3 regions of the Kitasatospora sp. NPDC048239 genome follow, and region 2 is predicted to be linked to each of the others. Evidence: riboswitches for the same ligand, from Rfam matches in the RefSeq annotation. Region 2 holds a riboswitch; each other region holds the start of a gene.
What was found. A riboswitch is a leader RNA that binds a small molecule or an ion and turns the genes downstream of it on or off. The one in region 2 is predicted to bind thiamine pyrophosphate.

Region 1 (2,260 bases), on a different contig from region 2:
GCGGGGCTCCGGGCGTCGCGTACGGGTTGGTCTCGTGCACCGCGGGCGCGGCGGGCGCCACCGGGGCGACGGGTGCCGGCGCCGCGGCGACGGGTGCCGGCGCCGCGGCGACGGGTCCGACCGGGGCCGGCGGCAGGACGGGCGGCGGCGCGTCGATGTACCCGGACCCGACCGGAGCGACCGGAGCGACCGGGGCCGCCGGGGCTGCCGGGGGCTCGACCGGCTCCGGGGCGCTGAGCTTGCCGAACGCCAGCGTCGGCGTGAAGCCGCCGGTGGCAGGGGCCTCGGGAGCGGCCGCCGGGGCGGGGGCGGCAGGCTCGGCCTGCTGGGCCGGACCGTCATGAGCGGGGCCCACCACCCCCTGGCCGCCGGAGGGCTGCTCCCCCTGCGGCCCGGTGGACCCAACCTCGCGCTCGGTGCTCACGGACGACCTCCATAGCTGACAGGACCAAGAACCATAGTTTTTCGCACACCCGATTCGATTGCCGTAAGGACCCCTCTGAAGAACTCATAAGAATCCTTAGCCCGGCCAGACAGACCGGCACGGCGAACCAGGCAGACCGGCTCGGCGAACCGGACGGACCGGCACCGCTGACCTGCCGGACGAACCTGCCGGACGGGCCGGCCGGACGCCCCCGCACGGCGGACCGGTGTGCCCCCCGGCGCACCGTTCACTCCGTCCACGACGGACACCCCTGACGTCCCGCGATGCGGACCGCAGGCCGTCTGGCCTTGGCGTTCACCGCCCCGCCGGTTAGCCTGTCGCTCCAAACTGACACGCGGGAGCTTGGACCGACCAGGCTGAGAGTGCGCTGGTCGACGGTACGTCACGGGATCCGTGGCCGGATCGTCGAGGGGGCGCAGACCGCCGGAACCTGTCCGGGTAATGCCGGCGTAGGGAGTATCGGCCATGCCGCCTGCTTCGCCATCCTCTTCTTCGGGCGCGTCCGCGTCCAAGGGTTTCCCCGAACCGTCCACGACCGTTCACTCGGACGCCGACGGCCGCGCGCCCGGTTCCACGGCCGGTGCACCCGCCGCGACCGCGACCTCGGTGCTGGACCGGCCCGACCAGGCCGCGGGCCGGGTCGAGGCCCCGCTGGTGCTGGACACCGAGCCGCCGCGCACGCTCCGCTTCCGGGACCACTTCGCGCTCTGGATGAACCTCGGCGTCAGCCTGATCGGCTTCACCACCGCCGCCACCGTGCTGGGCGCCCCGGGCAGCGAGCTGTCCCTGGCCGCCGCCGTGACCGCGATCGTGGCCGGCACCGTGGTCGGCACCGCGATGCTCGGCGTGGCCGCACTGATCGGCGCCCGCACCGGCGCACCCGCGATGGCCAACCTGCGCGGACTGTTCGGGACCCGCCTGTCGTACGTGCCGACGGTGCTGAACATCGTCCAGTGCCTCGGCTGGGGCGTGTACGAGCTGCTGGTGATCGCGATGGGCGCGCAGACCGTCGCCCACACCGAGGGCTACCGCTGGGTCTTCGTCGTGCTGGCGGGCGCCGTGACCACCGCGCTGACCATCTGGCCGCTGGGGGCGATCGCCGTACTGCGCCGCTTCGTGGCCGCGGCGGTGGCGGTCGCGATGGTGTACTTCACCGTCCAGCTGGGCCGCCAGGGCGTGCCCGACCCGGGCGCGGGCAACTGGCACGGCTTCCTGAAGGCCACCGACGCGATGATCGCCGTCTCGATCTCCTTCGTGCCGCTGGCCGCCGACTACACCCGGCACTCGCGCACCCCGCGCGCCGCGTTCTGGGGGAGCTTCTCCGGCTACACCGTCGCCCAGATCTGGTGCTACGTGCTCGGCCTTTTCGCGCTGCTGCAGTCCGGCGGCGACGCGACCCGGATCTTCGACTCCTTCCTGGGGGTCTGGGCCGGCTGGGCGTTCCTGCTGGTGCTGGTGCTGCGCGAGACCGACCAGTCCTTCGCCAACGTGTACTCGACGGCGATGTCGGTCCACAACCTGCTGCCGAAGGTCGACCGCCGGGTGCTGACCGGCGCCACCGGCCTGCTGATCACCGTGCTGGCACTGCAGATCACCGAGTTCACCGACTCGTACTACGCCTTCCTGGGCCTGATCGGCTCGGTGTTCGTGCCGATGTTCGCGGTGCTGGCGGTGGACTACTTCCTCGGCGCCGGCCGGCGCGGCTGGAACCTCGCCGACGACGCGCCCTCCCGCTGGCTGATGCTGCTGCCGTGGGCGCTCGGCTTCGCGGTCTACCAGCTGATCGCACCGACCGCGATCGCCGGCTGGTGGACG
Region 2 (2,260 bases):
TGATGCAGTCCCCCGCGGCGAAGACCCCGGGCAGGCCGGTGCGCAGCCGCTCGTCCACCAGGACGGCGCCGGCGGCGTCCAGTGCGACCCCGGAACCGGCCAGCCAGCCGGTCGCCGGGCGGGCCCCGATCCCGACCACGACCTCGTCGGCGGGCAGGTGCGAGCCGTCCTCCAGCAGGACCGCGCCAGGCTCCACGGCCGCGACGCCGACGCCGCAGCGCAGCCCGACCCCGGCCTCGGCGTACCAGGCGGCCATCGCCCGGCCGATCTCGACGGGCAGCGCGGCGGGCACCGGTGCCGGGCCCGTCTCGACCACGGTGACCTCGCAGCCGGCCGTCCGGGCGGCGGTGGCCACCTCGGCGCCGATCCAGCCCGCCCCGACCAGCACCAGGCGCAGGCCGGGCCGGAGCAGGGCGCGCAGCGCCAGCGCGTCGTCCAGGGTGTGCAGCAGATGGGCGCGCTCGGCGCCGGGCAGGGCGCGCGGGGCGGCCCCGGTGGCGATCACCAGGGCGCCGTACGGCAGGTCGCCGCCGTCGGTGTGCAGCGTGCCGGGGGTGAGGCCGGTGGCGCGGCGGCCGGTGAGCAGCTCGACGCCCAGGTGCGCGAGGTCGATGTCGAGGGTGGTGGCGTCGGCCTTGCCGAGCAGCACCTCCTTGGAGAGCGGCGGCCGGTCGTACGGCGCGTGCGCCTCCTCGCCGACCAGGGTGATCCGCCCCTGCCAGCCGCCCCGCCGCAGCCCCGCGGCGCACTGCGCCCCGGCCAGTCCGGCACCGACGACGACCACCCGATCCGTCCCGCTCAGCTCTCCCACGCCGTCACTGTACCCAGCCGTCCCGGACGCCCGAACCGGCCCCCGGACGGGCCCGGGGTGCGGGCGCCGTCCACCCTTCGTACGCGCCTTCGGCGGCGGCAACCCCCGGAGTTAAGGTGGGGGCACCATCACGGGAGCCCGGCGAACCGGGCTGAGAGGCGGGCTGGCACGGCCCGCGACCGTCCGAACCTGATCCGGGTCATTCCGGCGAAGGGAGAGAGCGACCTTGACACGCTTGGCTCCGGGTACCCACGCCGACGTCCTGGTGATCGGCGGGGGCGTCATCGGCCTCGCCGTCGCCTGGCGGGCGGCACAGCGCGGACTGCGCAGGATCGTCGTGGTCGACCCGCACCCCGGCGGCGGCGCCGCCCGGGTCGCGGCGGGCATGCTCGCACCGGTCACCGAACTCCAGTACGGCGAGGAGCCGCTGCTGCGCCTCGGGATGGCCTCCAACGAGCGGTACGCCGCCTTCGCGGCCGAGCTCACCGAGGCGAGCGGCGGCGAGGACACCGGTTACCGCCGGTGCGGCACCATCGCCGTCGCCCTCGACTCCGACGACCGCGAGGAGCTCCGCGAGCTGCACGCCTTCCACGGGCGGCTCGGCCTGGACTCGCACTGGCTGACCGGCCGCGAGGCCCGCAGGCTCGAACCCATGCTGGCCCCCGGGGTCCGCGGCGGCCTGCACGTCACCGACGACCACCAGGTGGACGGCCGCCGGCTGCTGACGGCGCTGCTGCGGGCCGGCGAGGCCGCGGGCGTCGCCGGCCACCGTGCCGAGGCGGTCGAGCTGCTGGTCGAGGGCGACCGGGCGGTCGGTGCCCGGCTGAGCACCGGCGAGACGGTGACCGCCGACCGGACGGTGCTCGCCGCCGGCCCCCACAGCCATCTGCTGCCCGGTCTGCCCGCGGGCGTGCTGCCCGCGATCCGCCCGGTCAAGGGCCAGATCCTGCGGCTGCGCGTCCCCGCGCCCTACCGGCCGTTCCTCTCCCGCAACGTCCGCGCGGTGGTCCGCGGCCGGCACCTCTACCTGGTGCCGCGCGAGGACGGCGAGCTGGTGATCGGCGCGACCAGCGAGGAGCAGGGCTACGACACCACCGTCACCGCCGGCGGGGTGTACGAGCTGCTGCGCGACGCCCACGAGCTGGTCCCCGGCATCACCGAGCTGCCGCTGGTGGAGACCTCTGCCGGCCTGCGCCCGGGCTCGCCGGACAACGCGCCGCTGATCGGTCCGACCGCACTGCCCGGCCTGGTCGCCGCCACCGGGCACTACCGCAACGGCGTCCTGCTCACCCCGGTGACGGCCGACCTGGTCGCCGAGTACCTGGCCACCGGCACGATGCCCGAGCTCGCCGGACCGTTCTCCCCCACCCGCTTCACCACGAAGGTCCCCGCATGAGCGAGATCGAACTCACCGTCAACGGCGAGCCCCGCCAGGTGCCCGCCGCGACC
Region 3 (2,260 bases), on a different contig from region 2:
GGTGTCGTCGCCCACCTTGAAGATCACAACACCCTTGACGTGGACCGGGATTCCCTGCGACGTCACGCACTCGACGTCCAGGTCCGCCTCGTTCAGGTCGAGGGAGAGCTTGCGCACCACCTGCACGCCCGGGGTGACGAGCGTGCCCCGGCCGGTGACGATCCGGAAGCCCAGGCCCTCGCCGACACCCTCGGTGCGGTGCCTGGAACCGGAGATGATCAGGGCCTCGTTGGGCTCGGCGACCCGCCACATCAGCTTGAAGAGAACGATCAGGATGACGATGGAGGCGACGACCGCCCCCGCGATGCCGATCAGCATCGGCGAATTCCCCCTTCAGGGCACACCGGTCCCGTGGCTGCGCTCTGTTGCAGGATGGCGCGGAACGCGGTGGCAGCAGGGATTCTGCGCCTCTTGTGGATCAGTGGGAAGGACTTTTCGTCCCGACTTCGCACCAGGACCGTCAAGACCGCGTCAAGGCCGTGTCAGGACGGTGGCAGGACGGCGGTGTGACGGCGGTATGACGAGGCCGCCGAAGGGCGGCCGCGGCGTCAGCCCAGCGCGTGCGCGACGTAGACCGTCCGCGGCGGCTGGTACTCCACCACGACCACCGGCGTGCCGGGCGGCAGCACCTCGCCGGGCACGGCCGGGTACGCGAGGAACGCCTCCGTGCCCTGCCGTTCGCGGACGTGCAGCAGCACCTCGCCGACCAGACCCGGACCGATCCTCCCGGTCACCCGACCGGTCGCCCCCACCATGCCGCCAGTGTGCCAGCGCTTCCCACTGGCTGGAAGCCGTCTGGACCAGCGGCGATCCGCTCGCTACGGTGTTGGACGTCATGCGCAGGCAACACCGCCTGCGGACACGGGAGCTCGGAGCACCGGGCTGAGAGGGCGCTGAACGGCACGTCGGTGTACGTGCCAACCGCTGCGTCGACCGCAGGAACCTGACCGGGTAATGCCGGCGTAGGGAGTAGTAGGTCTGATGACCGCATTTGATGTACAGCCGCAGTCTGCCCGGACGTCCGCCGCCAGCAGCACCTCCACCGGCTACCCGACCCCGGCCTGGCGCAAGGCCTACCGCGAGGGCTCCCGCCCCGACCTCGCCGTCCCGTACCGCGAGGTCGTGCTCACCAACGGCCGGACCGTCCCCCTGTACGACACCTCCGGGCCCTACACCGATCCGGCGTACGAACCCGACGTGCGGCGCGGCCTGCCCGCCCTGCGCGACTCCTGGATCCGCCAGCGCGGCGACGTCGAGGAGTACGACGGCCGCGAGGCCCGCCCCGAGGACGACGGGATCAAGCACACCTCGCCGCGCGGCGGGAACCTGAAGAACCTGGACGCCGTCTTCCCCGGCCGGCCGCGCCGCCCGCTGCGGGGACGCGGCGGAGCGGCCGTCACCCAGCTCGCGTACGCCAAGCGCGGCGTCGTGACGCCGGAGATGGAGTTCGTGGCCCTGCGCGAGGGCCTGGAGCCGGAGTACGTCCGCGCCGAGGTGGCCCGCGGCCGGGCCGTCATCCCGGTCAACGTGAACCACCCCGAGGTGGAGCCGGCGATCATCGGCACCAACTTCCTGGTGAAGATCAACGCCAACATCGGCAACTCCGCCGTCACCTCCTCGATCGAGGAGGAGGTGGAGAAGATGACCTGGGCCACCCGCTGGGGCGCCGACACCGTCATGGACCTCTCCACCGGCCGCAACATCCACACCACCCGTGAGTGGATCCTGCGCAACTCCCCCGTGCCGATCGGCACCGTGCCGCTCTACCAGGCACTGGAGAAGGTCGACGGCCGGGCCGAGGACCTGAGCTGGGAGGTCTACCGCGACACCGTCATCGAGCAGTGCGAGCAGGGCGTCGACTACATGACCGTCCACGCCGGCGTGCTGCTGCGGTACGTGCCGATGACGGCCCGTCGCAAGACCGGCATCGTCTCGCGCGGCGGCTCGATCATGGCCGCCTGGTGCCTGGCGCACCACCAGGAGAACTTCCTCTACACCAACTTCGAGGAGCTCTGCGACATCCTCGCCGCCTACGACGTCACCTTCTCGCTCGGTGACGGCCTGCGCCCGGGTTCGATCGCGGACGCCAACGACGAGGCGCAGTTCGCCGAGCTGCAGACCCTGGGCGAGCTGGGCCGGATCGCCCGCGAGCGCGACGTCCAGGTGATGATCGAGGGCCCGGGCCACGTCCCGATGCACAAGATCAAGGAGAACATGGACCTCCAGAAGGAGATCTGCGACGAGGCGCCGTTCTACACCC

Region 1: another riboswitch for thiamine pyrophosphate. It lies ahead of ACGFZP_RS10010 (purine-cytosine permease family protein); the one in region 2 lies ahead of thiO (glycine oxidase ThiO).
Region 3: another riboswitch for thiamine pyrophosphate. It lies ahead of thiC (phosphomethylpyrimidine synthase ThiC); the one in region 2 lies ahead of thiO (glycine oxidase ThiO).

The regions. Positions count from the first base shown of each region.
Region 1 is NZ_JBICZP010000003.1:496,491-498,750, reverse strand. It holds gene ACGFZP_RS10015 (S1C family serine protease) at 1-424, opposite strand, end outside; TPP riboswitch at 770-918, shown strand; gene ACGFZP_RS10010 (purine-cytosine permease family protein) at 1,052-2,260, shown strand, end outside.
Region 2 is NZ_JBICZP010000001.1:504,901-507,160, reverse strand. It holds gene ACGFZP_RS02230 (NAD(P)/FAD-dependent oxidoreductase) at 1-811, opposite strand, end outside; TPP riboswitch at 932-1,044, shown strand; gene thiO (glycine oxidase ThiO) at 1,047-2,207, shown strand; gene thiS (sulfur carrier protein ThiS) at 2,204-2,260, shown strand, end outside.
Region 3 is NZ_JBICZP010000003.1:260,860-263,119, reverse strand. It holds gene ACGFZP_RS09000 (SPFH domain-containing protein) at 1-318, opposite strand, end outside; gene ACGFZP_RS08995 (hypothetical protein) at 549-755, opposite strand; TPP riboswitch at 852-986, shown strand; gene thiC (phosphomethylpyrimidine synthase ThiC) at 982-2,260, shown strand, end outside.